2 regions of the Lysinibacillus sp. JNUCC-52 genome follow, and region 1 is predicted to be linked to the other one. Evidence: riboswitches for the same ligand, from Rfam matches in the RefSeq annotation. Region 1 holds a riboswitch; the other holds the start of a gene.

Region 1 (3,693 bases):
AAAGCGGTTAATGCAGCAGAAAATGTACATCCCGTTCCATGTGTATTTTTCGTTGCGATTCGAGTAGATTGCATAGAAAATGTTTTACCATCATTGAAGAATACATAATCTGTTGCAAAGTTATCATCCTGTAGATGACCACCTTTAATAATGACACATTGAACACCTAGCTTTAATAATGACTGTGCAGCTTGTTGGATGTCTGATAAATTGTGTATTTTGCTTGCTGTAAGCGTCTCCGCTTCAGGGATGTTAGGTGTGACGATTGTAGCAAGCGGTAATAGAGCGTTTTTTAACGCCTCAACTGCTTCTTGCTGTAATAAGTTTTCGCCACCTTTGGCGATCATTACAGGATCAACGATAAGTGGAATATTTAAATTAGACATAGCTCCTGCAATAGTATGAATTATATCTGAGGAGAAAAGCATGCCTGTTTTTATTGCACTAATTGAAAAATCCTCAAGCAGTGAATGAAATTGTTTATTTACAAAAGCTTGATCAATTGGAAGCACCCCGCTCACACCTAAAGTATTTTGTGCTGTTAAAGCGGTAATAACGGATGTCCCGAATACATTTAATTCTTGGAAAGTTTTTAAATCAGCTTGAATACCAGCTCCACCACCGCTATCTGAGCCAGCTATTGTCGTCACAATATGCATTATTTTTCACCGTCCTTCGATAAACGGTGAAGCTCATTTAAGACGGACACTGCGAAATCACCATTATATGGCGCACAAGAAGCGGCATGTTCAGCAACTTTTTTATAGCTCGTTAATGTATGGCACAACTGAGTAAATGGCTCATTACCTGCCATATAAGCTGCACAGCAAATAGCACTTAACAAACAACCCGTCCCTGTAACTTCTGTCATGCGAGCGTTTCCACCAATAATCCATTTAGAATGCTCACCATCAGTAATAAAATCTTTTTCACCAGTTACAATGACAATGCACTTATATTTTTTAGAAATCTCTTGTGCTTTATCTTCAACAGATATGGAGCCGCTGCCACTATCCACACCTTTTTGTTGCCAATGAACATTAGCAATCGTGGCAAGTTCACCGATATTGCAACGAATAACAGCAAAGTGAACCGCTTCTAATAATTGCTGTACCGTTTGTTTTCGTAAAGTTGTTGCCCCAACACCAACAGGGTCCAAAATCACAGGTATACCTAGCGCGTTTGCTTTTTTGCCAGCAAGGAACATCGATTGTTTTGTACGGGTAGTAAGCGTGCCAATATTAATTAATAAGGCTGATGCAATCGATACCATTTCTTCAACTTCGGTTGATTCATCGGCCATGACAGGTGAAGCACCAATTGCTAATAAGCCATTTGCTTGGAAATTGGCAACTACATAATTGGTAATACAGTGAATCAATGGCTGTCTTTTACGAATAGTTTGAAAAATCATCGTAGTCCTCCTTTTTTGGATGGACGTAAGCATGCAAAAAAGCTCTTTTTCGTGCGAAGTGTACACGTAAAAAGAGCTTATCATCAGTAATAAGATGTGTGTTGCTCCCTACGTCAGTATTAACTAACAGGTTCAAAGGGTCAGGTTTTACCTTCTCAACTCGTTATGAGTCCCCCTGCAATCATGAATTTTTTAGTTGTCCAAAATGTAACATACCTATTCTCAGTATTCAATAGCATTTTATCATTATCTGGAAAGCAGTGACTGATGCCATATAATAAACCATGATAATTGTCATGACTTTGTGAAAATAAGGTCCATCCATTGAAAATCATAAAAAATGAGTTTTATAATAAACCTAGCAATAAGGAGGCAGTTATTATGAAAAGACAGGATTTAATCGCACCAGAATGGTATAACATTGTTGAGGAGATTGAGAAGTATGCTCAGGACCCTTCTAAAAAAGCATTAATTGTTTATAACAATCATGAAGAAATTCAACATATTACATATGCAAATTTACTTGAAAAAGCAAATCAGGCGGCCCATGTATTTACTTCGCAAGGACTAACAAAAGGTGATGTGCTTTTAGTAATGGTTCCAAGATCTGTTGAGGCATATATCGTATACATAGCAGCATTGAAAGCGGGCTTAACGATTATTCCAAGCTCAGAAATGTTGCGCACAAAGGATATTGAATACCGCATTACACATGCAAATGCCAAAGGAATAATTGCTTACGAGCCATATATTGAGCAATTTGATGAAGTAAATAATCTAAAGGGTATTTTGCAATATGTAATTGGTCATGCGCATGCCCCATGGCAACCGTTGCTTGAAAAAATGGAGGAGCATCCTACAAACTATACGAATCCTACACCAACAAAAAGTACAGACACTGCTTTTTTAGCCTATACAAGTGGAACAACGGGCAATCCTAAAGCAGCTGTTCATACGCATAGCTGGGGTTATGCTCATTTACGGACAACAGCACCAAATTGGTTAGGTGTACAAGAAAATGATATAGTATGGGCTACTGCGGCACCTGGATGGCAAAAATGGATTTGGAGTCCGTTCCTTGCAACTTTAGGCAGTGGTGCAACAGCCTTTGTCTATAAAGGCAAATTCGATGCATCAACTTATTTGTCGTTGCTTGAAAAATTTAAAGTAAATGTATTATGTTGTACACCGACAGAGTATCGATTTATGGCAGCACTCAATAATTTACAGGATTATAATTTAAGCGAAATCCGCCAAGCAGTATCAGCGGGAGAACCATTGAATAGTGAAGTTGTAAAAGTGTTCTTAGAAACATTTGATATCCAGGTTCGAGATGGCTACGGACAAACTGAAAATACATTACTTGTAGGGACAATGGTTGGCATGGAAGCGCGCGTCGGGTCAATGGGGAAACCGACACCAGGAAATACAGTAGAAATAATCGACGACCTTGGAAATCCTGTGTCTGAAGGTGTAGTTGGGGATATTGCCGTGCATCGTGAAACACCTGCACTCTTTAAAAAATATTTCCAAGATCCCGAACGCACGAGCCTACAATTCCGCGGAGAATGGTATATAACTGGAGACCGTGCATATAAAGATACCGATGGCTATTTTTGGTTTGAGGGCCGTGGAGATGATGTCATTATTTCTTCAGGCTATACAATAGGTCCATTTGAAGTAGAAGATGCATTAATGAAACACCCTACAGTAAAGGAAGCTGCTGTAGTTGCTAGCCCTGATGAAGTAAGAGGAAATATTGTGAAGGCATTTATTGTCCTGCGTGAAGGTGAGACAGGGGATAATACGCTTATTAAAAAGTTACAAAACCATGTGAAATTAATGACTGCCCCATATAAATATCCACGAGCGATTGAATTTGTAGATGCTTTACCGAAGACTGCATCGGGTAAAATTCGTCGTGTCGAATTACGCCAACAAGAAAAAGCTCATTATACACATCAATAAATATTTCCTAGGAAATAAAGGCGAATAATCAAAGTTCATGTTTTATTATGAACTTTTGATTTTTTGTTGTAGCCTCATTTATTTATAGTAAAATAATAAACAACAGAACATTTTTACATAAAAATTGCTTAAAAGTGAAACGTTTTGGAAATTTAGACGTATAACGTGTTGAGGAGGCGTTTGTATGAATGTGAAAAGGTGGATAGCCTTGGCTATAGCTGCTGTGTTGTTAGTATTTTCATTAGGAATTAATACGATTTTTGCAATATTTAAATCAGACTTCTTTAGTAATTTTGACAGCATTGTCGCTG
Region 2 (3,693 bases), 1.4 Mb from region 1:
TACAAGAAGTCGTGAACCGATTTAAACTTGCTTAATGATTTTTAAATTGTAGTAGGTAGTAGGAATCGCCGATAAAATCATGGAAATCGCCGATGACCTTTGCTGAATCGCCGATACCCTGTGGGAAATCGCCGATAAAACTTCTTTAATATCCTTTGTAGATAAGTTGAGATTGAGGCTGTCCTTTTCTAAGGACAGCCTCTTTTTATAGCAACAGCTTGAGCCGAGAGTGGCATTGACCTAGTTTGCGAACAGTTTTACTATAGAAAGATGAAAGGGGGTCGCCTCACATGATGTATCTCGGTATGATTTTCTTTAAAATTGTTGCACCTATTTTGGTGTTGCTTGTACTTGGTGCGTTTTTACAAAAGAAATTTCAATTTAACTTAAAAGCACTATCTCAGCTTATTACATATTGTTTTATGCCAGCAGCTGTGTTTGTAAATTTATATGAAACAAGTGTGGAACTATCGGTGCTAGGTGAAGTGGCGCTATTTATTGTGCTTTTTATTGGGAGTCAGATGTTGCTTGGTCATTTTATAGCGAAGGGACTAGGCTTAAAGAAAACCGAGGCAGCTGTATTTAAAAATAGTGTTGTCCTTATTAACTCTGGCAACTATGGTATTCCAGTGGCACAAATGATTTTTGTGACACAACCAATTGGGGTGGCAATTCAAGTTATTCTCGTTATTTTTCAAAATGTAACGACCTATACATATGGTTTATATAATTTAATTTCTTCAACAAAGTCAGGCATGGCCATTGTGAAGGACTTTCTAAAAATGCCGATTATTCATGCGCTCATTATAGGTGTAGCAATGAATTTCTTTAATATTGGCATTCCCCAATTTATTCGTATTCCAATTGACCACGTTGCTGATGGATTTATCGCTGTTGCTCTTATTACGCTTGGTGCACAGCTATCTCAGCTTGAAATTAAATCAATGTTCAATAAAACTGTGTTTGTCAGCTGTTTTACACGTTTAGTAGTAGGACCTGCCGTTGCATTACTTATAATTTTTGTTCTCGGCTTAGAGGGTGTTGTGGCCCAATCGCTCTTTATTGCAAGTGCATTCCCAACGTCGCGTAATAGCTCGAGTTTAGCGCTTGAATATGATTTAGGGTCAGAAACCGCTGCACAAACAGTGCTTTTTTCGACGATTGTTAGCTGTATTACAGTAACAATTGTAATTTATTTGGCAGAAATGCTTTTTACTTAATGACTTCCATCTATTAGGAATATCTGTTACACTAGCATCAAACTGAATAGCTTAACTAGGGGAGTCCGATGAGTCGGGCTGAGAGGGAAACACATTGAGGTTTCTTGACCCTTTGGACCTGATCTGGCTCATACCAGCGTGGGAAAGTTAATGAACTTCGCACTCCTTATACTTTGCGATAAATGTAACCTTACATGTACAGCCGGATCCAATATTTTTTGGATTCGGCTTTTTGTTTGTAATGCTACTTGTTGGAGTGGGCTAGATTCGGTCCTTTTCATAATTTACGAAAAAGGGAGCGGAATAGTAAATGACAACAGTTAGCGAAAAAAACATGAACATTATGACAAGCTTTGACGGGAGTAAAAAAGTATATGTAGAAGGAACACGATCAGATATTTTAGTGCCAATGCGTGAAATTAAGCTAAGCCCCACAACAGGGAGCTTTGGTGAAGAGGAGAATGCACCAGTAAGGGTATATGATACGAGTGGCCCTTATACAGATCCTACTTACAAAGTGGATATAACAAAAGGTTTGCCAGCTTTGCGTAGTGCGTGGATTAAAGAACGGGGCGATGTAGAGGAATACGAGGGACGTACCATTAAGCCTGAGGATAATGGTTTCCGCAATGCTGATGACCCGCGCATAAAGGAAAATGTTTTTCCGAACCTTTCTCACAAACCTTTACGTGCGAAAAAAGGCCGCAATGTGACTCAACTGCATTATGCAAGACAAGGAATTATTACTCCAGAAATGGAATTTGTGGCGATTCGTGAAAATTTAAAACCTGAATTTGTTCGTGCGGAAATTGCTGCGGGCCGTGCTATCATGCCATCTAATATCAATCATCCAGAGGCAGAACCGATGATTATCGGTCGTAACTTCCATGTAAAAATTAACGCTAATATTGGGAATTCAGCAGTAACCTCATCCATCGCTGAGGAAGTTGAAAAAATGACATGGGCAACACGATGGGGTGCTGATAATATTATGGATTTATCTACTGGTAAGCACATTCATACAACTCGTGAATGGATTATTCGGAATGCCGCTGTGCCTGTTGGAACAGTACCCATTTATCAGGCGCTTGAAAAGGTAAATGGCGTTGCCGAGGATTTAACGTGGGAGGTGTATCGGGACACGCTAATCGAGCAGGCTGAACAAGGGGTTGATTACTTCACGATTCACGCAGGTGTGTTGCTGCGCTATGTACCGCTTACAGCTAATCGTGTAACGGGCATTGTATCGCGGGGAGGCTCAATTATGGCACAGTGGTGTCTATTCCATCATCAAGAAAACTTCTTATATACTCATTTTGAAGAGATTTGTGACATTATGAAAACATATGATGTAGCCTTTTCATTAGGGGATGGTTTACGACCTGGCTCAATTGCAGATGCCAATGACGAGGCGCAGTTCGCAGAGCTTGAAACGCTAGGGGAGTTAACGCAAATTGCGTGGAAGCACGATGTACAAGTGATGGTAGAGGGACCTGGGCATGTGCCAATGCATCTTATTAAGGAAAATATGGACAAGCAATTGGAAGTTTGTAAAGAAGCACCGTTTTATACATTGGGTCCTCTCACAACAGATATTGCGCCTGGCTATGATCACATTACGTCAGCAATTGGTGCGGCAATGATTGGCTGGTTTGGAACAGCCATGCTGTGCTATGTAACACCGAAGGAACATTTAGGGTTACCAAATCGAGAAGATGTCCGTGTAGGTGTAATCACATATAAAATTGCCGCACATGCTGCGGACTTGGCTAAAGGACATCCTGGTGCCCAGCAGCGAGATGACGCTCTTTCAAAGGCTCGCTTTGAGTTTCGTTGGCGCGATCAGTTTAATTTATCGTTAGATCCAGAGCGAGCTGTAGAATATCATGATGAAACATTACCAGCAGAAGGAGCGAAAACGGCACACTTTTGCTCAATGTGTGGTCCTAAGTTTTGCAGTATGCGAATTTCTCAAGATATTCGTAACTATGCGAAAGAAAAAGATTTAAATACGACAGAAGCTATTCATCAAGGGATGCAGGAAAAGGCAAAAGAATTTCAAGACGCTGGGAGCAGACTATATCAGTGATAAAGAACTAGAAACTAGAGCACGGTAGTTGAAGCGAAAAGTATTCATCGGAGCGGATAACCATGTTTACGGCAAAAAAGTGTTAGATTGATGGCAATCAATCTAACACTTTTTCTTTTTTGCCTGCTCTTAGACTTTAAATTTATTGATCTCTTCTTGAAGGGTTATTGCCTCATCACTTAATGATTTCGCAACATCGTTAACCTCTTGAATGATTGCTGCCTGCTCTTGAATGGCAGCAGCTATTAATTCAGATTGCTGGGCCGCATTTTTTGCCACGGATGACATTTCGTTAACTGATGCAGCAACCTCCTCTGTAGCTGCAGAAATTTGCTGTGTGGAAGCGGAAACGTCTTCGATTTCATATGCCATATGTTCAATGGC

What was found. Region 1 has a riboswitch for thiamine pyrophosphate ahead of thiM (hydroxyethylthiazole kinase). Riboswitches for the same ligand answer to the same signal wherever they lie in the genome.
Region 2: linked by a shared signal. The riboswitch ahead of thiC (phosphomethylpyrimidine synthase ThiC) and the one ahead of thiM (hydroxyethylthiazole kinase) in region 1 are both predicted to bind thiamine pyrophosphate.

The regions. Positions count from the first base shown of each region.
Region 1 is NZ_CP065546.1:3,936,951-3,940,643, forward strand. It holds gene thiD (bifunctional hydroxymethylpyrimidine kinase/phosphomethylpyrimidine kinase) at 1-659, opposite strand, end outside; gene thiM (hydroxyethylthiazole kinase) at 659-1,414, opposite strand; TPP riboswitch at 1,503-1,601, opposite strand; gene mbcS (acyl-CoA synthetase MbcS) at 1,796-3,382, shown strand; gene sppA (signal peptide peptidase SppA) at 3,567-3,693, shown strand, end outside.
Region 2 is NZ_CP065546.1:2,549,906-2,553,598, reverse strand. It holds gene JNUCC52_RS12640 (methyl-accepting chemotaxis protein) at 1-35, shown strand, start outside; gene JNUCC52_RS12635 (AEC family transporter) at 291-1,220, shown strand; TPP riboswitch at 1,268-1,382, shown strand; gene thiC (phosphomethylpyrimidine synthase ThiC) at 1,531-3,309, shown strand; gene JNUCC52_RS12625 (methyl-accepting chemotaxis protein) at 3,439-3,693, opposite strand, start outside.